3 regions of the Streptomyces sp. NPDC006551 genome follow, and region 1 is predicted to be linked to each of the others. Evidence: riboswitches for the same ligand, from Rfam matches in the RefSeq annotation. Region 1 holds a riboswitch; each other region holds the start of a gene.

What was found. A riboswitch is a leader RNA that binds a small molecule or an ion and turns the genes downstream of it on or off. The one in region 1 is predicted to bind cyclic di-AMP.
Positions count from the first base shown of each region.
Region 2: another riboswitch for cyclic di-AMP. It lies ahead of ABZY12_RS21895 (M23 family metallopeptidase); the one in region 1 lies ahead of ABZY12_RS24045 (LysM peptidoglycan-binding domain-containing protein).
Region 3: another riboswitch for cyclic di-AMP. It lies ahead of ABZY12_RS07060 (LysM peptidoglycan-binding domain-containing M23 family metallopeptidase); the one in region 1 lies ahead of ABZY12_RS24045 (LysM peptidoglycan-binding domain-containing protein).

Region 1 covers NZ_JBEXOT010000030.1:27,668-35,358, forward strand. Annotated here, with positions in the region: gene ABZY12_RS24025 (membrane-associated oxidoreductase) at 1-1,456, shown strand, start outside; gene ABZY12_RS24030 (carboxylesterase family protein) at 1,496-3,001, opposite strand; gene ABZY12_RS24035 (hypothetical protein) at 3,242-3,817, opposite strand; gene ABZY12_RS24040 (PadR family transcriptional regulator) at 3,807-4,193, opposite strand; cyclic di-AMP (ydaO/yuaA leader) riboswitch at 4,535-4,720, shown strand; gene ABZY12_RS24045 (LysM peptidoglycan-binding domain-containing protein) at 4,725-5,651, shown strand; gene ABZY12_RS24050 (hypothetical protein) at 5,754-6,524, opposite strand; gene ABZY12_RS24055 (Type-2Aa cytolytic delta-endotoxin) at 6,710-7,288, opposite strand; gene ABZY12_RS24060 (phosphoribosyltransferase family protein) at 7,415-7,691, opposite strand, start outside.
Region 2 covers NZ_JBEXOT010000025.1:67,206-74,896, reverse strand. Annotated here, with positions in the region: gene ABZY12_RS21910 (GNAT family N-acetyltransferase) at 1-1,784, opposite strand, end outside; gene ABZY12_RS21905 (HPr family phosphocarrier protein) at 1,971-2,252, shown strand; gene ABZY12_RS21900 (GntR family transcriptional regulator) at 2,440-3,123, opposite strand; gene ABZY12_RS21895 (M23 family metallopeptidase) at 3,341-4,123, opposite strand; cyclic di-AMP (ydaO/yuaA leader) riboswitch at 4,136-4,302, opposite strand; gene ABZY12_RS21890 (pitrilysin family protein) at 4,515-5,912, opposite strand; gene ABZY12_RS21885 (pitrilysin family protein) at 5,909-7,255, opposite strand; gene ABZY12_RS21880 (DNA topoisomerase IV subunit A) at 7,492-7,691, shown strand, end outside.
Region 3 covers NZ_JBEXOT010000004.1:186,595-194,285, reverse strand. Annotated here, with positions in the region: gene ABZY12_RS07090 (MBL fold metallo-hydrolase) at 1-805, opposite strand, end outside; gene ABZY12_RS07085 (Glu/Leu/Phe/Val dehydrogenase dimerization domain-containing protein) at 1,007-2,185, shown strand; gene ABZY12_RS07080 (TetR family transcriptional regulator C-terminal domain-containing protein) at 2,243-2,866, shown strand; gene ABZY12_RS07075 (SIMPL domain-containing protein) at 2,851-3,663, opposite strand; partial or broken gene ABZY12_RS07070 (radical SAM protein) at 3,842-3,951, shown strand; gene ABZY12_RS07065 (SGNH/GDSL hydrolase family protein) at 3,968-4,735, opposite strand; gene ABZY12_RS07060 (LysM peptidoglycan-binding domain-containing M23 family metallopeptidase) at 4,947-5,924, opposite strand; cyclic di-AMP (ydaO/yuaA leader) riboswitch at 5,929-6,118, opposite strand; gene ABZY12_RS07055 (tyrosine-protein phosphatase) at 6,476-7,288, shown strand; gene ABZY12_RS07050 (DUF6126 family protein) at 7,307-7,462, opposite strand; gene ABZY12_RS07045 (helix-turn-helix domain-containing protein) at 7,483-7,691, opposite strand, start outside.

The DNA.
Region 1 (7,691 bases):
CAACGATCTGACGCCGGCCGAGGTACGCATATGGCGGGCCTTTCCGCGAGGCGAGTCCGTGGACTTCCGCGCCGCCGAGAACGAGGATCCGGCGATCGGCAACACCTGGGGCGCCGAGCGGACCGTACGGGCGAGTGTGCTGCGGGCGCTGCTGCTCAAGGCTCCGCAGGAGGAGGGGGAGATCGCCGCGCTCAAGATCACGGGCGCGCGGATCACTGGCGTACTGGACCTGAAGTACGCCACGATCGACGCCGCCATCCGGCTGAGCCACTGCCAATTCGACGGTGTTCCCGACCTGTACGGTGCCCAGCTGCGCCAGCTCAATCTGAGCAAGTCCGTTCTGCCGGGCCTGACCTCGGCAACCTTGCGGGTCGAGGGGGTGCTGCGGATGACGGACTGCCGTATGCGGGGGCCGGTGCGGCTCGGTGGGGCGCAGATCTCCGGGGCGCTGTTCATGGAGCGGGCGGAGTTCACGGCGCCGGACGACTCTGAGCCGGTGCTGCAGCTCAACCAGGCCGCGATCGGGGACGACTTGTGGGCGCCGGAGATGCGCGCGCACGGCCAGGTACGGCTCACCGGCGCCTCCGTCGCCGGGCGGATCAACGTTCAGGACGCCGAGTTCAGCAAGCCCGGTGGCACCGCGCTGGACGCGCAGAACCTCAACGTGGGAGCCCATGTACGGGCCCGGTGCGTTCGAGCGCAGGGGCGGGTCGAGCTCCGAGGATCGCGCATAACGGGCCGTCTCGACCTGCTCCACGCCCGCCTCTCGCATCCGGGCGACACGGCACTGCGGGCGAGCAGTTGTGTCATCGGTGAACTCTGGCTGCGCAGCGGTGATCGCATCGAGGGCGCCTTGAATCTACGGCGTTCTCAAATAGAGATCCTGACCCTTGAACCGGAGATGCTGCCGGACCAGGTGTATCTCAGCAACCTCACGTACACCGTACTCACCCCGCACGAGCCCGCCGAGCGCCGCCTTCCGATGCTTGAGCGGGACGGCGAGCGGTATGAGCCGTACGGCTACGAGCAGTTGACGGCCGCCTACCGCCACGTCGGTGACGACGACGCGGCCCGGCTCGTCCAACTCGCCAAGCAGCGCCGCCGACGCGCCACGCTCACTTGGTACGGACGGCTGTGGGGGTACGTCCAGGACGCCACTGTGGGCTACGGCTTCCGCCCGTTGCGTGCGGCCGTCTGGCTGCTGTCCCTCATGACCATCGGATCGATAGCGTACGGCCTGGACCACCCACGCCCCATCAAGGCGGACGAGGCCCCTGACTTCAACTCCGTGTTCTACACCCTCGACCTGCTCCTACCGATCATCAACTTCGGTCAGGAGGCATCGTTCGCCCCTGACGGCTGGCACCAATGGCTGTCGTACGCCCTGATCATCACCGGCTGGATCCTGGCGACGACGGTCGTCGCGGGCGTGACCCGTATGGTCAGCCGCCAATGACCCGCTCTAGAACTCCCGAAAACCTCGCAGAACGCCCTCTCACAGCCGCAGCGCGGCGGCTCGTACGTCGCGCCACAGGCCGTGGGTCGCCGCAGGGCCCTCGCCGCGGTCTCCGGGGACGGCCCAGACGTGGACCGGAGTCCCGGACGGGCCGTCGAGCGCCGGCCAGCCCGGGTCGCCGGCGGTGGCGAAGCCGGACCAGGCCCGGACCATGCGCCGCGAGAGGTCGCGGTCGTCCGCGTCGGCGGGGCCGCCGGTGAGGAAGTCGACGCCGACGGCGTCCAGGGTGCCCAGCGCGAAGGGAACGTCCGCCGCGTGCCAGGCCCGTACCCGTGTGCCGTCGGGGCGGGTACGGCGGCGGTCGAACCGGGAGAGGTGGGTACGGCCGCCGGCCCGGGCGTGGGCCTGCGCGAGGCGGACGCTGTGGGTGGCGAAGAGCGCGTCACCGGCGAGCGCGAGGTAGACGTCGAGCACCGGCTCCTCGGGCAGGAGGGTGCGGTACCGCTCGACGAGGTCGCCGGGAAGGCCGTACTCCGCGGCGAAGCGTGCCAGGCCGTCCTCGGTCGTGACCGGCGGCATGCTGCCGACCTGCCGCATCAGCCAGTACTCCTCGGTGGTGTGGCACACCAGGAGGTCGACGTCACGGCCGGCGCCGGCGGAGAGGGCGTCGAGCGGGTCCGCCGTGAGCAGCGTCCCGTCGAGGACCGGGCCGTAGATGACCGTGTCGTAGTGCAGGGGCCCTGAGTCCGGGTCCCCCGCGTACTGGGAGACCACGCGGTCCGAGGCCTCGACAAGGGCCTGCGGGCTCGCGGACAGAAGACCCTCGGCGGTCGGCTCGACACCGGCGGCCTCCGCCACCTTGCGGGCGAGTCCGGCGGCGAAGTCCGGTGGGAAGTAGGCGTCGGGGACGCTGTGCGCGACGGCACGGCGGAAGAGGCCGTCGGCTCGCGCGCCGCTCATCAGGCAGGCGATCGAACCGGCGCCCGCGGACTGTCCGGCCACCGTGACCCGGTCCGGGTCGCCTCCGAAGGCCGTGATGTTGTCCCGTACCCATTCCAGTGCGGCGATCTGGTCGAGCAGGCCACGGTTGTCGGGGAAGCCGGGAACGTGCCCGAACCCCTCGAAGCCCAGACGGTAGTTGCAGGAGACGACGACCAGTCCGGCCCGGGCGAGCGCGGACCCGTCGTAGTCGGGCTGGGCCGAGGAGCCGAAGGTGTAGGCGCCGCCGTGGATCCAGAACAGCACGGGGAGCGGGCCGGACGCTTCGGCCGGTGACCAGATGTTGAGGGTGAGGATGTCCTCGTCGCCGGGTCGCCAGACCGGGGCTCCGGGCAGTTCGGCGGACTGCGGGGCGACGGGCCCGAAGCGGGTGCAGTCCCGTACACCGTCCCAGGGCTCGGCGGGCAGGGGCTCGCGGAACCGCCCGGCCCCGAACGGCGGTGCGGCGTAGGGGATTCCCAGCGTGACGCGCAGCCCGTCCCTGGTCGTCCCCCGCACCGAGCCGAGCTTCGTCGCCACGATGTCACGTGCCGCTGACGCACCCACAGATGGTCCCCCTCCGTTCGCCGTCGGTCCGTCCGCGCGGCAGCACAGGCTCCCACGGCGAGCGGAGCCCGGCAAACCGATAATCACGCTTTCACCTGCGGCGACACGGCCGGGCTCGCGGTACCGAACCGCCCTGCCTCGGCCGGCGCCCCGCCCGGTGCCCTGCCTCGGCCGAGGCAGGCGGCGTGGGGTCCGGTCGAGGCGGATCGCGTCTCGGACGCGGTCGTCGGTGAGGGCGCGTCAGGTCTGGTCGGCGGTGAGGACGGGCCCGCGCTTCCCGGCGCGCGCCTCCGCGACGGCGTACGCGAGTCCCGGCAGCGTCAGCAGCACCGTGCCCCACAGCGGCAGGCGGAAGAGCGGGGCGTCGCCCGCGAGCGCGTCGGTGAGCAGGAGGATCGGCAGGCCGACGACGTGTGCCACGAGCCAGCTCTTGCCCAGGCCGAGGGAGCCACGGCGCAGTTCCAGGACGACGATGACCACCGTGATGCCGAGCCAGAAGGCCAGGCGCCCCGGGGTGATGTCCACCGCCGGCGCCCAGCGGGCGAGGTGCGCGACCAGCAGGAGCAGGCCCGCGACGAAAAGGATCATCGCGCCCATCCGCAGGACGCGGTGGTGCAGCGGCCTGCGCGCCCGGGCCCAGGAGGCGGCGAACGCCTTGACGTCCTCGCCGACGACGTCCTGTGGTGCGCGTCCGGCGGCCTCCGCGTCCTGGAGGTGGGCGGAGAGCTCGGCGAGCATGTCGCGGACGGCGGCGTCGTCGATGCCCCGGTACTCCCAGTTGCTGCGGCAGACCGCGAGTATCCGCTCAGTTGTCATGTTGTCTTTCCCCCGTCGGTTCGTCGGTGTCGGTCAGGACGCGGCCGGCCTGCGCGGCGAACGTGCGCCAGACGGTCCGCCCTCGGTCCAGTTCGGTTCGGCCCGCCCCGGTCAGCCGGTAGTACTTCCGGGGAGCGCCTCCGCTGGACGACGGCGCACGGAACGACTCGACGAGTCCGGCCCGCTCCATCCGGGACAGCAGCGGATAGATGCTGCCCTCGCTGACCAGCTCCAGCCCGCTGTCCGTGAGCGCCTCGACGAACTCGAAGCCGTATCGGGGCCGTTCGGCGATCAGCGCGAGCAGGCATAGGTCGAGCACTCCGCGCAGAAGCTGGCTGCGCCGCTGGTCACCGGCGCCCGGCAGCTCCTTTGTCATGCGGTGCATGATAGTCACTCACTACCTTGCACCGCAAGGCAGCCATCCTCGCAGGAAATAAACCATCAAAAGGGACACTGCGGGATGTTATTCGTTTTCCTTTCGATTCTCCTCACCGGGGGTAATTTCCTGTTAAGGGCGATATCAGCCGTCGGGTGACGTGAATCACGACCGTTCGATGGAACCGCCTTCACCCCGCCCGGCAGCCTTCCCACAAAGGGAGTTCGGCACCTCCGGGCCCCGTACCGAGGGCGGCGTCACACACGGCCGCCGCATTCCGGAATTCCTGAGGACCGGAAGACTTGTTTTCGGCGACATTTCTCGCCTACGGTCACCTGCATTCGGACGGATCGCCGAATCCTGCCACCGTCCGAAAGACCACCTATTCACCCGTCGGCAGGAGCGGGGGACCCACTTTTCTCTCCGGTTCGGAAATCCGGATCGGATCGGGGTGAAGTCGCACGCGTGCGGCCGGGCATCTCCAGCCCGAACCCGACAGCTCACCCCGCAGGCGCCGGAGAGGAACTCATCATGCCTGCACACGGTAAGCACCGGCGCCCCAAGCCACGCCCCCTGACCCGGGGCATCGCCCTGGCGGGCGCGGGCGGCGCCGCACTGGCCCTGCCCCTGGTCGCGACCGCCGCCGCCCACGCCACTCCCGCGAAGGCGGCCGGCGCTCCCACCGGAATCGCGGCGGAGAAGACCGCCGCGAGGACCGTGGAAAAGATCAAAGAAACGCTTCCCGCAGCACCCGGAACCGCCGCCAAGAAGTACACGGTGGCGCCCGGTGACTCCCTTTCAGTGATCGCGGACGAGCAGGGTGTCCGGGGCGGCTGGAAAGTCCTGTACCGGATCAACCGCAGTGCCGTGGGTGACAACCCGTCACTTATTCACCCTGGTCTCGAACTGACGATTCGCAAGCAGTCGGCGGGCGCACCCGAGGCGCAGCCGAAGACAAAGGCGAAGGCACAGCAGAAGGCGAAGGCAGGGCCGAAGGCCGAGGCAGAGCCCAAGAAGGCCGCGCCGTCCACCACCGACCGCGCCAGCCGCTCCCAGGAGCGGAGCGCCGCCCCCGGCCGGCCGTCGACGGCGGCCAAGGCGGCTGCGCCGGCCGCACCCGCCGCGGCCCAGCAGTACACCAACGACCTCGACGGCTGGATCCGGGAGTCTCTGGACGTCATGGCCCGGTACGGCATCCCCGGCACGTACGACGGCATCCACCGCAACATCATGCGCGAGTCCTCGGGCAACCCGCAGGCGATCAACCTCTGGGACTCCAACGCCGCCAAGGGCACTCCTTCGAAGGGCCTGCTCCAGGTGATCGAGCCGACCTTCCTCGCCTACCACGTGCCCGGTACGTCGATGGACCTCTTCGACCCGGTCGCCAACATCACGGCCGCGTGCAACTACGCCGCCGACCGCTACGGCTCCATCGACAACGTCAACGGCCCCTACTGATCTCTCCGGCGCCGCGTCCGAGAGGGGCTCCGGGCCGTCGCCCGGGGCCCCTCTCGTATGTCGTACTCCGGTGGAGCGGGGCCGACGGACGGGTGTCGGCCCTCAGCGTGCGATGTCCGCCCTCGGGCCCATGACGACGACCGGTTCCTTCCGCGGGTCCAGTGCGCGCAGGAGTCGCGGCATGACGTCGCGGGGAAGCGAGACGCACGCCTGGGTGGGCCCGCCGTGGTCGACGTGGATCCATACGCCTCCGCCCCTGCCGAGTCCCAGGGGCCGTTCCTTGTTGAGCGGGGTCGTACCGGGGACGCGGTTGTAGTCGATGGCGATCACGTAGTCGAAGGAGCCTTCCAGCGGCTCCCCGGCGAAGCCGGTGCCGTCGAGAGCGAACTCCTCGTCCTGGTCGTACGGCAGCGGCGTGCCCGGGTCGGGCAGTCGCCCGCCGGCGTCACCGATGCGGAACACCCCGATCGGTGTGCGCAGATCGTCCGCCACATGGTGGGTGGTCCAGCCACGCAGGGCGTTGTGCGCGGACCACGGTCCCGCCACTCGACGCCACTGTTTCCGTTCGTCGCGTTCGTAGAGCACGGCGGTGGCCCGGTTGGTGTCCGCCGTCTCTCCCAGAACGACGAGGGCCTGCCCGGTGCCGTCGGGAACCCGCGCGCGGGTGAGCGGTCCCACTCCTGGGATGCGGTCGGCCGAGGACGGCGTTCGCGGAGGGGCCGGGCGGTCGTGGGGTGCGGCGTCTCGGTGGCCGGGTGGTCCCGCCGCTGCCGTGACGGGTGGCGGGGGCGGTGTGTTCGTGCAGGCGGCGAGGAGCAGCGCTGCGCACAGGGTGCTCATCAGCGCTCGTGCGGCGGCCTTGCGGACGGGCATGGGACAGCATCCTCCGAAGTGGGGGGAAGCAACGCAGCGATCCGTACCCGATCCGGGTCCGACTCTGTCCCCCGGCCCGCACACTCACCCGTCCAGGGCATGCGACCGGCCGATGCCCCGGTGGCGGCGTCCTCGTCCGGCCCGGGACGGCGGGCCGGGGCGGGTGGTCGCCCTCCGGATTCGGGTCAGGCCGCGAGCCGCAGTCGCTGGCGCACCACGATCGCGTTGAGGCGGATCGCGTACGGGGCGACGTCCGCGATCTCCAGGGCGCCGACCCGGGCCTTGCCGAGGCCGACGGTCACGTCGATGCAGAAGGCGATCGCGTACATGTACGCGCCGGTCTCCTCGTCCTGCAGCGCGAAGAACAGGTCCCGGTAGTAACTGGTGCGGTCCTCCGCCTCTTCGTAGTACGAGAGTCCCGGCTCGCCCTCCTGGGCGGCGAGGCCGGTGAACGCGTGGACGAGCTCCTTCTCGATGGTGCCCCAGAAGGCGGCGTCCGCGAACTCTCCGGGGAGCGCCTGGCGTACGGCCTCCTTCAGGGAGAGCACCATGACCATCACGGGGGCGTTCTCCTGGAGTCCCCAGCCGCGGACCATCTTCACGATGGCGCTGTCGGGGATGGCGGCGGCGGCCTCCCTGATGTGGTCGAAGTCGAAGTTGACGGTCGCCGGGGCGATCGCCTGCTGGAACAACCGGTCGATGGCGTGGGCCTGGTCGAGATGGTCCGGGCCCACCTCGATGACGGTCTTGAAGTTGGCGGCCAATGCTCCTCCTGCGGTGTCGCGGTGATCAAGGAGGAGTCAGTATGCCGACGGGCGGTCGGCGGGGCGACGGCGTCCCGCCGTACGGACGGCGCGGCCACGACCGGCACCGTCATGTCTCCCGCCCCCCTAGCCGCCCTGGCCGCCGTCCGAGAAGTGGCCGGCGAACCAGTCGGCGGCGAGGTCGCCGACCTGTTCCAGGGCGCCCGGCTCCTCGAAGAGGTGGCCGGAGCCGGGGACGACCTCGAGCCGGTTCTCGCAGCGCAGTTGCCTGCGCGCCTCCTCGTTCAGGTCGAGGACCAGCGGGTCGGCGCCGCCCACGATCAGCAGGGTGGGGGCGCGGACCTCGGCGAGCCGGGGGCCCGCGAGGTCGGGGCGGCCGCCACGCGAGACCACCGCGGCGACG
Region 2 (7,691 bases), on a different contig from region 1:
TCGCGGAGGTGGGCAGCGAGGACCTCGCCGTCGCCGGATTCGACGGCGCCGTTCTCGCCGACCCAGGGGATCGCCGTCACGACGACCGCGTCACTGGTCTCGTCCGCGAGCGCCGCCGCCAGCGCCTCGCGAAAGTCCGCCGGGCTCGCCGCCGTGGTGAGGTCGAGCGGACGCAGCGGACGCAGCCCTTCCGTCAGGCAGGCGTCGTAGGTCAGCAGCCCGAGCGACTCGGAGTTGCCGAGGATCGCCACCCGCGGCCCGGCCGGCAGCGGCTGGCCGGCGAGGAGCAGGCCCGCGTCGACCAGTTCGGTGACCGTGTCGACCCGGATGACTCCGGCCTGCCGGAGCAGCGCGGAGACCGTGGCGTGCGGGATACGGGTGACGGGAACCCGGTGTCCGGGGGGCGCGCTCCCGCTGTGGCGGGCCCCCTTGACCACCACGACCGGCTTGACCGCCGCCGTCCGCCGCGCAAGCCGGGTGAATTTGCGGGGGTTCCCGATCGACTCCAGGTAGAGCAGGACGACGTCCGTCTCGGGGTCGTCGTACCAGTGCTGCAGGAGGTCGTTGCCGGAGACGTCGGCGCGGTTGCCCGCCGAGATGAAGGAGGAGAGTCCGGCGCCCCGCCGGTGGAGTCCGGCGAGGAGCGCGATGCCGATCGCCCCGGACTGGGTGAACAGCCCGATCCGCCCGGACGTCGGCATCTGCGGGGCGAGTGAGGCGTTCAGCCGGACACCGGCCGAGGTGTTGATGATCCCGAACGCGTTGGGCCCGATGATCCGCATGCCGTACGAGCGGGCCTGCCGCACCAGTTCGCGCTGTCGTTCCCGTCCCTGCGGCCCGCTCTCGGCGTAGCCGGCGGAGAGGACGACCAGGCCCCGCACGCCGTGCTCGCCGCAGTCGGCGACCGCCTCCGGCACCCGCTCGGCGGGGACGGTCAGGACCGCCAGGTCCACCGGCTCGCCGATGTCCGCGACGGAGCGGAAGGCCGGCACCCCGTCGAGCGAGACCGTCCCCTCGCCGAGGGCCCGGTTCACCGCGTACGTACGTCCGGTGTACCCCCCCTCCAGGAGGTTGCGCAGCACGGTCCGGCCGACGCCCCCCGGGGTGCGCCCGGCTCCGACGACGGCGACCGAGCGGGGGGCGAGCAGGCGCTGCACGGAGCGGGCTTCGGCGCGCTGTTCCCGCGCGCGCTGGACGGCGAGCGAGCGGTCGGTGGGCTCGAGGTCGAGATGGAGCCGTACCGAACCGTCCTCGAAGCTGCGCTTCTGGGTGTACCCGGCGTCCGTGAAGACCTTGATCATCTTGGTGTTCGCGGGCAGCACCTCCGCCGCGAAGCGCCTGATGTCCCGCTCCCTCGCCACCGCGGCGATGTGTTCGAGGAGCGCGGAGGCGACGCCCCTGCCCTGGTGTGCGTCCTGGACCAGGAACGCGACCTCCGCCTCGTCGGCCGGGGCGCTCGCGGGGAGCCCCTGGGCGTTGATGCGGTCGTAGCGCACGGTGGCGATGAACTCCCCGCCGACGGTCGCCGCGAGCCCCACCCGGTCCACGAAGTCGTGATGGGTGAAGCGGTGGACGTCCTTGGCGGAGAGGCGCGGGTACGGCGCGAAGAAGCGGTAGTACTTCGACTCGTCCGAGACCTGTTCGTAGAAACTGACCAGCCGGTCGGCGTCGTCGACGGTGATGGGCCTGATGCGCGCGGTCCCGCCGTCACGGAGGACGACGTCCGCTTCCCAGTGGTCGGGGTATGCGTGTTCAGGCTGTTCCTGTTCCGACGCGCTCTGCATGGGCCAAGCCTACGGCCGGGGTACGACACCGGCACCGGTCGCGCACGGCATGCGTGCCGTGCGGGGTATGGGCAAGGTAGGAAGGCCGAAGGGCCGTCGTGTCCGGGCCGGAGGTCGGTACGAGCATGTCGCGACCCGTGTGAGAGACTGGTCTAGACAACCCGCTAAGACTTGAAGGGCAACACCATGGCTGAGCGCCGCGTCAACGTCGGCTGGGCCGAGGGCCTGCACGCCCGCCCCGCCTCCATCTTCGTCCGTGCCGCCACGGCCTCCGGCGTCCCCGTGACGATCGCCAAGGCCGACGGCAACCCGGTGAACGCCGCGTCGATGCTCGCGGTGCTCGGTCTGGGCGCGCAGGGCGGCGAGGAGATCGTGCTCGCTTCGGACGCCGAGGGCGCCGAGGCCGCTCTGGACCGTCTCGCCAAGCTGGTTGCCGAGGGCCTCGAGGAGCTTCCCGAGACCGTCTGACGACACTTCACGAAGGGGCCGCGCCCGCCGTCGATCACGGCGGGCGCGGCTCCTTCGTTTTCCGTGTGGTCACTCCGGACCGGAATAAAGGGAAGCACAATTCCGGGCGACGCCATTCCCGTCGGCCTTATTTCGGGCAGCACGAATACAGCCGGAGAATTCCATCTCTTTGTATACGGCCCCGTCGTTAATTCCGGACGCTCGCGGTGTTTACGACATGTTGCGAAGCCCTCACACGCCCTCGCCCGGAGCTCTTCAGCCGGTGCAGGACCAGCGACCGCTCGGCGTGCAGGGCGGTGAGCGCACGGGCCCGCTCGGCGTCGCCGCGCGCCACGGCGTCGACGATCGCCCCGTGCTCGGCCCATGCCTCCACGGGCCGGCCGGCCGGCTCGACCACGTACATCCAGGCGATCTTGTGCCGGAGCTGGGTGAGCAGCGCCGTGAGCGCCGGGCTGCCGGACGCCTGCGCCAGAGTCTCGTGGAACCAGCCGCCGAGCGAGCGCAGATCGTCGCCCTGGCCGCGCCTGGCCCGCTCCTGGCCGAGCCTGACCAGGCCGCGCAGCACCTTGAGATGGGCTTCGGTGCGGCGCTGGGCGGCGCGGGCGGCACCCAGCGGCTCCAGCAGCGACCGCACGTCCAGCAGGTCGGCCGCCTCCTGCTCGGTGGGCTCGGCGACATGGGCCCCCGCGTGCCGGCGGGTGATCACGAACCCCTCCGATTCCAGGGTTCGCAGCGCCTCGCGGACCGGGACGCGGGAGACTCCATAGCGGCGGGCGAGCTGCTCCTCGGTCAGCCGGCTGCCGCGCTCGAAGACCCCGGAGACGATGTCGTCCCGGATCGCCGTGCATACCGAGTGCGCGGGGATGCGCATGTTCGACCTCCGCCTCAATCCGCGCGAAACCCATCCTATTGACGTCCGTCCGCCGGTTCCTCGCCGACTCTTCGATGACGGACGACTGTCCGGTGACTCTATTGCAGCGGGGCGGCAATTCCGATGGCTACCGGGAATCCATGGATATCTTTTGGCCGAGAAAAGCCCCGGCTCAGTACGAGCCGGGGCTTTTCTGACGCGGAGGGGCGCGGTCGGGTCAGACGTTCACGCCACGGGCGCGCAGGTACGCGACCGGGTTGATGTCGGAGCCGTACTCGGCGCTGGTGCGGGCCTCGAAGTGCAGGTGCGGGCCGGTGGAGTTGCCGGTCGAACCGGAGATGCCGATCCGCTCGCCCGGGGTGACGGTCTGGCCGACCGAGACACTGATGGCCGAGAGGTGCCCGTACTGGGTGTACGTGCCGTCGCTCATCCGGATGACGACGTTGTTGCCGTACGCGCCGCCCCAGCCGGCCTCCACGACGGTGCCCGAGCCCACCGAGACGACCTTGCTGCCGTAGGCGGCGTGGAAGTCGACGCCGGAGTGGCTGCCGGAGGACCAGAGGGAGCCGCCGGTCTTGTAGCCGGTGGTGACGTACGAACCGGCGATGGGGAGCTGGAAGGAGTTCAGGCGCTTGCGCTCGGCCTCACGGGCGGCGCGCTCCTTGGCCTCGCGGATCTCCTTGGCGCGGGCCTCGGCCTTGCGCTTCGCCTCGGCCTTGGCACGGGCCTCGGCCTTCGCCTTGGCGAGGGCCTCGACGGCCTCCCGCTCCTGGACGGCGGCCTGGACGTCGATCTGGTCCGCCAGGGACTCGGAGACGACGGCCTGGTTCAGGCCGGTGTCCTCGAGCGAGCGGGTGTCCGTGTCGGCGGCGAGCGCCGGGGAGGCGAGGGTTCCGATGACGCCGGTGGTGGCGAGGGCGGCGACGCCGGCGATGCCCGCGCTGCGGCGCGCCATACGGCTCGGACCACGATGCTTCCCGGTGGCACGGGTGAACGCCATGAAGTGGCTGATCCTTTCCTTCCTTCTCGCCTACCGGGTTAGCTGACGGGTTCGGAGCAGGAAGGTCTCCTACGGGCCCCTCCGCGCTCAGGCGAAGGCGTCCGATTCACCCCAGGGACTTCGTGTGGGTCCCCGGCTCCCCAGGCTCGCGCCTGACGGGGACTCGGCGATGACTGTCCGGTGCCGCGGTCGCGGCGGGTGCAACTGACGAACAGCCGGACCGACGCTAAGCGGACTGTCTTTCAATCAGCAAACAGACACGTCCTTTTGTAAGACATGCCACAGGGCAGACGGGCACCCTCTCCCGCAATACGGACAAAGACCCAACAAAGGCGAGGACCCCGACGTAGGGTGACGTCGGGGTCCTCGAAGTGGCGCTGGAGCTCCTCGATCAGCCGGTGACGACGGTCACTTCGCCGATGCCGAGCGCGCGCACGGGCTCCTCGATCTGCGCCGCGTCACCCACGAGCACGGTGACCAGACGGTCCACCGGGAAGGCGTTGACGACGGCCGCCGTCGCCTCCACCGTGCCGGTCTCGGCCAGACGCGCGTACAACTGCGCCTGGAAATCATCCGGAAGGTGCTGCTCGACCTGGTCGGCGAGCGTCCCGGCGACAGAGGCGGCCGTCTCGTACTTCAGCGGCGCCACGCCCACGAGGTTCTGCACCGCGACGTCGCGCTCCGCGTCCGTCAGCCCCTCGGCGGCGAGCGTGCGCAACACCTTCCACAGGTCGTCAAGCGCCGGGCCGGTGTTGGGGGTGTCGACGGAACCGCTGATGGCGAGCATCGCGGCGCCGTTGCCCTCGCCGTCGGAGCGGAGCACCTGGCCGAAGGCCCGCACGCCGTAGGTGTAGCCCTTCTCCTCGCGCAGGACACGGTCCAGGCGGGAGGTGAGGGTGCCACCGAGGCAGTACGTGCCGAGGACCTGGGCCGGCCAGACCCGGTCGTGCCGGTCGGCGCCGACGCGGCCGATCAGCAACTGGGTCTGGACCGCGCCGGGACGGTCCACGATGACCACGCGGCCGGTGTCGTCGGCCGTGATCGGCGGCATGCGACGCGGCTCGGTCGTGTCGCCCGTCCAGGCGCCGAGGGTCTCGGCGAGGACCTTGTCCAGGTCGACGTCGGTCAGATCGCCGACGACCACGGCGGTGGCCGTGGCGGGCCGCACGTGCGCCTCGCAGAAGGCGCGGACGGCCGCGGCGTCGATCGCGGCGACCGTCTCCTCGGTGCCCTGGCGCGGCCGGGACATGCGCGAGCCGGCCGGGAAGAGCTCCTTGGAGAGCTGCTTGGCCGCCCTGCGGGCGGGGTTCGCCGTCTCGTGCGGGATCTCGTCGAGCCGGTTGCGTACCAGCCGCTCGATCTCGGTGTCGACGAAGGCCGGGGCGATCAGGGCCTCGGAGAGCAGACCGAGCGCCTTGGGCAGCCGGGAGACCGGAACCTCCAGGGAGATCCGTACGCCCGGGTGGTCGGCGTGCGCGTCGAGCGTGGCGCCGCAGCGCTCCAGCTCCGCGGCGAACTCCTCCGCCGAGTGCTTGTCCGTCCCCTCGGAGAAGGCCCGGGCCATGATCGTCGCGACTCCGTCGAGACCCTCCGGCTCGGCGTCCAGGGGCGCGTCGAGGAAGATCTCGACGGCCACCACCTGCTGGCCGGGGCGGTGACAGCGCAGCACCGTCAGGCCGTTGTCCAGCGCGCCGCGCTCGGGGGCCGGGAATGCCCAGGGGCGGGCGGTGCCCGGCTTCGGCTGCGGGTGGAACTCCATGCTCGTCAAAGACGCGGCAGCGTCGCTCACTGGTCCGCTCCCTCTTCCTCGTCGCTCTCGCTCTGCTCGGCGGTGACCGGTTCGTAGACGAGCACCGCGCGGTTGTCGGGACGCAGCCTGGCCGCGGCGACCTCGCGCACCTCGTCGGCGGTGACGTCCAGGACCCGGTTAACGGCCGTCAGGGCGAGCTGCGGGTCGCCGAACAGCACCGCGTACCGGCACAGTTCGTCGGCGCGGCCGGCGACCGTGCCGAGCCGGTCCAGCCACTCGCGCTCCAACTGGGCCTGGGCGCGCTCCATCTCCTCGGGCGTCGGACCCTCGGCGGCGAAGCGGGCCAGCTCCTCGTCGACGGCGGACTCGATCTCTGGGACCTCGACGCCGCCCGACGTCTTCACGTCCAGCCAGCCCAGCGAGGGCGCGCCGGCCAGGCGCAGCAGGCCGAAGCCGGCCGCGACGGCCGTGCGGTCACGGCGGACCAGACGGTTGTGGAGCCGGGAGGACTCTCCGCCGCCGAGGACGGTCAGGGCCAGGTCGGCGGCGTCGCACTCGCGCGTGCCGTCGTGCGGGAGGCGGTAGGCGGCCATCAGCGCGCGGGCCGGGACCTCCTCCTCGACGACCTCGCGCAGCTGCTCGCCGATGGTGTCGGGCAGGGTGCCGTCGCGCGGGGGCCGCTTGCCGTCGTGGGACGGGATGGAGCCGAAGTACTTCTCGATCCAGGCGAGCGTCTGCTCCGGGTCGATGTCGCCGACGACCGACAGCACCGCGTTGTTCGGCGCGTAGTACGTACGGAAGAAGCTCCGCGCGTCCTCCAGGGTGGCCGCGTCCAGGTCGGCCATGGAGCCGATCGGCGTGTGGTGGTACGGGTGGCCCTCCGGGTACGCGAGGGCGGTCAGCTTCTCGAAGGCCGTGCCGTAGGGCACGTTGTCGTACCGCTGGCGGCGCTCGTTCTTGACGACGTCGCGCTGGTTCTCCATGGACTCGTCGTCCAGAGCGGCCAGCAGCGAGCCCATCCGGTCCGCCTCCAGCCAGAGCGCGAGCTCCAGCTGGTGCGTCGGCATCGTCTCGAAGTAGTTGGTGCGCTCGAAGCTCGTCGTGCCGTTGAGCGAGCCGCCCGCGCCCTGGACCAGCTCGAAGTGACCGTTTCCGTGGACCTGCTTCGAGCCCTGGAACATCAGGTGCTCGAAGAGGTGGGCGAGACCGGTGCGGCCCGCCACCTCGTGGCGCGAGCCGACGTCGTACCAGAGGCAGACCGCGGCGACCGGGGTCAGGTGGTCCTCGGAGAGCACCACGCGCAGGCCGTTGGCCAGCCGGTGCTCGGTCGCTGTCAGGCCGCCGGAGCCGGCCTCGGCCGTGGCCGTGTGACCCATGGGCATGTACGTCCCTTCGATCGCGATATGGAAAAGTCCTGCCACTGTATGCAAGCGCACCGACACCTGGCGAAGTTCCCGCAGGTTCGCCGCTTCCCTCTTCCGGGTCGCGACGGGTCGCGTACGGCCGACGACGGGCCCGCCGGGAGGGCCGAGCCCGGGTCGCGGTCGGCGTTGTCGGTGGGACGGTCCACAATGGTCCGCGTCAGATCAACCTTGTTGGTGAAGGAGCCGCAGCCGCGATGGCCCGCCGCAGCACGAAGACACCGCCGCCGGACGACGCGTTCGAGGAGCGAATCCTCGACATCGACGTCGTCGACGAGATGCAGGGCTCCTTCCTCGAGTACGCGTACTCGGTGATCTACTCCCGCGCGCTGCCGGACGCCCGCGACGGCATGAAGCCGGTGCAGCGCCGCATCGTCTACCAGATGAACGAGATGGG
Region 3 (7,691 bases), on a different contig from region 1:
GGAAGTAGCCGGTGTCTCCGCTGTGGTAGATCCGGTGCGTGGGCCCGGCGACGACCCAGGAGGCCCACAGGGTGTGCTGCTGGTTGCGCAGTCCGCGGCCGCAGAAGTGGCGGGCGGGGGTCGCGGTGAGGCGCAGGGCGCCGATCTCCGTCGTCTCGTTCCAGTCCAGCTCGCGCAGACGGGAGGCGGGTACGCCCCAGCGCTCCAGGTGGGCGCCCACCCCCAGCGGCACGGCGAAGAGGGTGTCCGTCGAGGCCAGCGCCTTGATCGTGGGCAGGTCGAGGTGGTCGTAGTGGTCGTGGGAGATCACGACCACGTCGACCGGGCCCAGCGCGGCGAGCGGCACCGGGACGGGGTGCAGACGCTTGGGGCCGGCGAAGGCGAAGGGCGAGCAGCGGTCGCCCCAGACCGGGTCGAAGAGCACCCGGTGGCCGTCGATCTCGGCGAGGACGCTGGAGTGCCCCATCCAGGTGAGGCGCAGACCGGAGGCCGGCGGCTCGGCGAGGTGGTCCAGGGTGCCGGTGTGGAGGGGAATCGTGCCGGCGGGGGCCCGGCGCGCCCGTGCTTCCTTCTGGAAGTAGACCTTGGCGAACTCGAGCGTGGAGCCGGAGGGCCGGTGCCGGGCCGACACGGGGTTCTGGAAGACCCCGTCCGCGTAATTCGGCGAGCGGCGGATGCGCTCCATGCGCTCCCCCGCCGGGTCGGCGCCGAAGGCGGCAGGCCGCAGGCCGCGCAGCCGGGACCGCAGCGGATGGTCGGAGCCGGTGCCTGTCACAGGGCCTCCTGAGGTTGGGGGTCGTTCCATTATGGGCAGCCCCTGACCGTCGTGGGCGGGCTGGGCCGTCATGGGCGGCTCCTGACCCTCGTGGCGACCGCGCCGTCGTGGGTAGCGCCTGGCCTCGTGGGCGGCCCGCCGGCCCTCGCCGGAGGCCCTGACCGTCGAGCCGGGCCGCGTGAGCCATACTGAACCACTGTTCAGTAGCCCGCCGATCCCCGGAGTACGACCATGAGCACCGCGCCGCTGCTGTCCACCACCTGGACCGACCACGTCACGGGCAGCCGAGGCCATCTGGTGGTCGACCGGCTGGTCCGCGGGGTGGCCAGCGGCGGCCTGCGGATGCGAGCCGGGTGCACGGCCGAGGAGGTCGCCGGGCTCGCCCGGGGCATGACCATGAAGGAGGCCCTGCACTACGACCCGAGCGGCCGCTACGTCCCGCTCGGCGGCGCCAAGGGCGGGATCGACTGCGACCCCCGCTCCCCCGAGGCGTACGGCGTCCTGGTCCGCTATCTGCGAGCCATGCGTCCGTACATCGAGCGCTTCTGGACCACGGGGGAGGATCTGGGGCTCACCCAGGATTTGGTCGACCGGGCGGCCGCCGAGGCGGGGCTCGTCTCCTCGATCCAGGCGGTCTACCCCCTCCTGGACGACGAGACGGAGGCGCGGCGGCGGCTCGCCGACGCCTTCGCCGTGAAGGTGGACGGCATCGGGCTCGACGAGCTGGTGGGCGGGTGCGGAGTCGCCGAGGCGGCTCTGGCGGCGCTGGACCGGGTGGGCAGGCCGTACGCCGGGGCGCGGGTCTCGGTGCAGGGTTTCGGGACGATGGGCGGCGCCACGGCCCGGTTCCTGGACCGGGCCGGGCTCACGGTGGTGGCCGTGGCCGATGTGCGGGGGACGATCGTCAACCCGGCGGGCCTCGACGTGGAGGCGCTGCTCGCGTCCCGCGACGCGCACGGGACCGTGGACCGCGCGGTGCTGCGGCCCGGGGACCGGGAGGAGGGCCGTGACGCCTGGCTGACGGCGGACGTGGACGTCCTGGTCCCGGCGGCCGTCTCGTACGCGATCGACACCGCCGGTCAGGAGCGGATCCGGGCGCGCTGGATCGTCGAGGCGGCCAACATGCCGGTCCTCCCCGAGGCGGAGGAGCGGCTCGCCGCCCGGGGGGTCGTGGTGCTGCCGGACGTGGTGGTCAACTCCGGGACGAACGCCTGGTGGTGGTGGACGCTGTTCGGTGACATCGGTGCCGACGCGGAGGAGGCGTTCGGCCGTACCCGGAGTGCGATGCGGGCCCTGGTGGGCCGGATGCTGGACCGCGCGGAGGCGGACGGGACCACTCCGCGCGCCGCCGCGCACGCGCTGGCGGAGGAGCGGTTGGCGGAGATCGGCGAGCGCCACGGCTGGTACTGAGTGGCACCACCGTTGAAATGATCATGCCCGCGTCATGTGCTGTGTAGGCTGAGCGGCGTGGCGAGAGTGCGCTTGAACGTGGCGGAGCGGCGTGAGGAGTTGCTGCGGGCCGCCGTCGCGCAGATCGAGGCCCGGGGGGTGGCGGCCGTACGGATCGCCGATGTCGCCTCCGCGCTCGGGGTCAGCAACGCCCTGGTGCTCTACCACTTCTCGACCAAGGAGAAGCTCGTCGCGGCGGCCTTCGCCTACGCCGCCGAGAGCGATCTCGCCCATCTGCGGGCGCTGCTCGGGCGGCGCACGACGGCTCTGCGCAGGTTGCGGTCGGCGGTCCGCTGGTACGCCCCCACCGGGCAGGCCAAGGGCTGGCGGCTGTGGATCGAGGGCTGGTCGGCCAGTCTGCGCGAACCGGCCCTGCGCGAGGTCGCGGGCGCCCTCGATCAGCAGTGGAAGGCGGCGCTGGCCGACGTGATCGCCGAAGGCGCGGCGGCCGGTGAGTTCCCCTGCCAGGACCCGGCGGCCGCGGCCTGGCGGCTGACCGCCTTCCTGGACGGGCTGGCCGTGCAGATGACCTCGTACGCCGGATCCCTTTCGCGCGCCTCGATGCTGGAGTGGGCCGATGCGGCGCTGGTCCGGGAGTTGGGTCTGCCCGGCCCCGACCCGGACGGTCAGCGCAGCTCGTAGACCGCCGTGACCGTGACCTGTTCCTCGATCTCACCGGGGGCCAGGGGAACCTGCTGCGCGTCGGCGGGGACGCCGGGCACGGCGCCGGGACGGGTGGCGTCGTCCTCGGTCAGCGAGACGAGCCGGCCGAGCCGAAGCCCGCTGAGCCGTGCGTGCTGGGAAGCCTTCTCGTACGCGTCCCGGTGCGCGGCCTCGCGGGCCTGGGCGCGCAACGCGCTCCGGTCGGCGACGTCGAACGCGACGCCGTTGACCCGGCCCGCGTCCCCGGTCGCGTCGGTCACGGCCCCGATGACCCGGCCCGCGCGGTCGATGTCCCGGACCTTCACGGAGAAGGACTGGCCGGCCTGATAACCGGTCACCTCGGTCTCGCCGCCGTCGCTCTGGCCGTAGACCGTGGAGAGGGACAGACTGTCGGTCCTGATGTCACCGGCGGCGACGGCCTGCTCGCGCAGCGCGGCGAGCAACGCCTCGGCGGCGGATCGTTGGGCGCTCATCGCCTCCTTGGCGGTCTTACGGGTGACCTCGACGCCCACCGAGAGGACGACCAGGTCGGGCGCGGCGGCGGCCCGTCCGGCCCCGGTCACGGTGAGGGTGGTGGCCTTCGCGGTGCGGACGGTGGCCGGGGGTGCCGCCCCGTCGGCCCCCACGGCGAGCGCGGGTCCCGCGCCGGCGAGCAGGAGGCCGCCGAGCACCGTGCCCGTGGTGAAGGCGCGGCGCAGCCGGCGGCCGGCCGGGAGCCTGCCGGAGACGTGGGCGGGGAAGCGGTCGCTGACGGTGGAGCGATGACTGGTCGTCACGGGCGATCCCTTCGTGAACGGCTGCCGGAGACTCCGGCGCGCGCCCACATCCCAGCACCCCCCAGCGCCCGTCCCGGGGCGCCACTCCTGCCCCGTCACCCGCTCAGGCCCGCGCGAACGACCGGCGCCTCCGGTCCATGGCGGGTGGGGCGGGGGCTCTGCCGCGCCGCCCTGCGCCCCGCGCGCCTGCCCGCTCGCCGTGTGCGACTGCCACATCCGCTACCTCCATCTGGAGACGCTGTCGTGGTACGACGTGTTCGCGGGCGTGTCCTGGAGCGGATCCCGGCCGCCGTGGCACCTACGGCTACAGGGGCAGGAGGTCCGGGCGCTTGGCCGCCACGTGGTCGCCCGAGCTCTCGCCCCGCAGCCGGCGACCGATCCAGGGCACCAGATACTCCCTGGCCCACAGGATGTCGTCGCGGCGCACCTCCAGCGTCCCGCGCGGGGGCAGCGGCGGCCACGGCTGGTCCGGGTCGGCCGGCACCGGGATGCCGAGGACCTGGGCGGCGCGCAGCGCGACCCGGGTGTGCCCCTCGGGCGACAGATGCAGCCGGTCGCCGTCCCAAGCGCGCCTGTCCTGGACGGACTTGAGCGACCAGAGGTCCAGGACCGGGCAGCCGTACCGGTCGGCGATGGCCCGGACATGGGCCGTGTAGGTGGCGATCTTGCCGCGCAGATGGCGCAGCACGGGCACGTCCCGGGTGTCGAAGCCGGTCGTGACCATGACCGTGCCGACGGCGGAGGTGAGGTCGGCGACGGCGCGTTCGAAGCGCTCGGCGACGTCGTCCGGGTCGCTGCCGGGACGGATGATGTCGTTGCCGCCCGCGCAGAAGGTCACCAGGTCGGGGGCGAGTTCCTTAGCCCTGGGTACCTGCTCCTCCACGATCTGGTCGAGGAGGCGGCCGCGTACGGCCAGATTGGCGTAACGGAACGCGTCGTGCTCCGGCAGCCGGTCGGCGAGCAGAACCGCGAAACGGTCTGCCCATCCCACATACGTCCCGTCGGGTCCGGGATCTCCGACGCCCTCGGTGAAGCTGTCACCGATCGCCGCGTACGACCCGAATACGTTCATGTCTCTTGATCTCGAATCGTCTGCCACGGGAGCACATCTTTCCCTTACGGATGTGACTTACGCGACCGTAAGGAGGGGTTGACGGTGAGTGACATATGCCACCGGTCAAGATTGCACCAAGCCGGAATACGCCGAGGGCCCGGCACGAAGGTGCCGGGCCCGGGAGCGTACCGAGGACGCGTCGGACGAGGACGCGCCGGACGACGGTGCGTCAGACGCTGACGCCCTTCTGGCGCAGGTAGGCGAGCGGGTCGATGTCCGAGCCGTAGCTCGGGCCGGTGCGCATCTCGAAGTGCAGGTGCGGACCGCTGGAGTTGCCGGTCGAGCCGGACAGGCCGATCTGGTCGCCGCCGTTGACGGACTGGCCGGCGGAGACGGAGAGGGAGGAGAGGTGCGCGTACTGCGAGTAGGTGCCGTCGGCGTGCTGGATGACGACCTCGTTGCCGTACGAACCGCTCCAGCCGGCGGAGTACACGGTGCCCGCGCCGACGGCCTTGACGGAGGTGCCGGAGGAGGCGATGAAGTCGACACCGGTGTGGTAGCCGGAGGACCACATCGAGCCGGAGGCACGGTACGGCGTGGAGACACCGCCGCCCACCGGGGAGACCCAGCCGGAGGAGGACTGCGACGCCGGCGTGGACTCCACGGCGGCGCGCTCGCTGCTGCGGGAGCTGCGCGACTCCGCCGCGTCGGAGGTGGACTTCTCGACCTTCGGAGCGGCCTTGGGAGCCGCCTTGGGAGCCGCCTTCGGAGCCGCCTTCGGGGCGGCGGCCTTGGGCGCGGGCGCCTTGGCCGTGGACTTGGCGCCGAGGGTGAGCTTCATGCCGGGGAAGATCAGCGAGGGGTTCTCGCCGACGACCTGGCGGTTGTCCTGGTACAGCTTCTTCCAGCCGCCGGCCAGGTGGTGCTCGGCGGCGATCTTGGACAGATAGTCGCCGGCGACGACGGAGTACGTCTTCGGCTTGGCCTTGGCGGCGGCGGGCGCGGCGGCCGGGGCCTTCGCCGGGGCGGCGGCGACAGCGGCGACGGCCTGCTCGGGCGTCACGGCGGGAGCGGTCTTCTCGGCGGCGTGGGCTCCGGTCGCGCCGAGGAGCGGCAGGGCGACGACGGCGCCACCCGTACCGGCGGCGACGAATCCGCGCGTGATCGGGTTGACCTTGGGACGGCGGTGCTTACCCTTCGCGGGCATGGCGAATTCCTCTCCGTCGCCTACGAGGTGAGCTGTCGGGTTCGGACTGGAGATGTCCGGCCGCGTTTTCACGCGGCTTCACCCCGAGCCGGTCCGGCATGAGCCGGATCGGCGTACTACCTGGGTCCCCCGCTCCTGCCATACGTGGGTGGGTGCGGATTCCGGACGGTGGCAGGATTCGGCGGTCCGACCGGATTGACGGTGACCGTAGACGAGCGGGGTCGGCGCGAACAAGCCGTCGCATTCATCTCGCATTCCCCGCCGTGAAATTCAACCGGAATTCTGGTCACCCTCCGCGATGACGGAGCCTCGATTTCCTTTTCTCGCAGGGCTATTGCGGAAGACGATCAGGCACGGTCCGTCACGGTTATGACGCTGCTCACGCCCCGGAACCCATCTCCCCCGCTACCAGGGCGCGTTATCCCTAACGCCCCAATTCGGACAGAACGCTCATTACCGCCCCAGGGGTGTGCGAGCGGGCCGCCACCCGGAATGATTGCCCCAGGAACCGATCTCGTATCGTCGAAGTCCGCCAACACTCAGGAGCACTCGTGACGCAGCAGCTGCCGCAGGTCCCGTCGACCGAACCCGAGCTGAGCGGGGTCCGCAACTTCCGGGACGTGGGCGGACTGCCGACCGTGGACGGCGGGTCGGTGAGGTTCGGGCGGCTCTTCCGCAGCGGCCATCTCGCGCACGCCACGGAGGAGGACGCGGCCTTCCTGTCCACTCTCGGGCTGCACACCGTCTTCGACTTCCGCAACGCGGCGGACCGGAAGGTGGAGGGCGCGGACATCGAGCTGCCGGGTGTACGAAATGTGAACATACCGCTCAACGACCCGGCCGACGGCAAGGAGTTCTGGAAGCTGGTCAGCGCGGGCAACCTGGAGCAGCTGCGCGAGGCGCTCGGCGACGGCAAGGCGGCCGACCGCATGTCCGATTCGTACCGGAAGATGATCGTCGAGCGTACGGCGGAGCACAGCCGCGTCCTGCACGCGATGGCCGAGGACAGCGTCCCCGCCCTGATGCACTGCGCGGCGGGCAAGGACCGCGCGGGTCTGTCCATAGCGATCTCGCTGCTCGCGGTGGGCGTCGAGCGCGAGGCGATCGAGGCGGACTACATCAAGTCGAACGACCCCCACCGCCGCTACAAGATCCGCCGCAGCTCCACCTCCGCGGACGCCATGGCACCCGAGGTGATGGAGCTGCTCAGTCCCCTCTTCGACGCGCGCGTGGAGTACCTCCGGGCCGCGTTCGAGACGATGGAGCGGACCTGGGGCACGGCCGAGAACTACCTCTCGCAGGGTCTCGGGCTCGCCCCCGAGACCCGTGAGCGGCTGCGCGAGCGCCTCGTCACCGAGGCGTAGCCCGGCCGGCCGGCGCGGCTACTGGTTCTGCCCGCCGAGCATGAAGAGCAGGTAGAGGAAGCCCGCGAAGAGGTGCCCGGCGACCAGGTAGGCGAAGAGGCGGAGGACCAGCCCCTTGGGGAACTTGCCGCCCCCGCGCTCCTCACCGGTGATCTCGGCGGATTTGTCGGACATGTCGGCCCCTTCCGATGGGCTCAGCGCGGGTGCGGGGTCCCCTCGCCGAGACACAGCTCGGCGGCGGGGCTCTGCATCAGCGTGTGGACGAAGAGCAGGTCGGCGCCGCCTCGGGTGGCGGCGCCGATGCGGTGCGGGGTGAGCGAGTCGAAGTGCGCGCTGTCCCCCGGGTCCAGGACGTGCACGGCGTCGCCGAGCGCGAGCCGCACCCGGCCGTCGAGGACGTGGA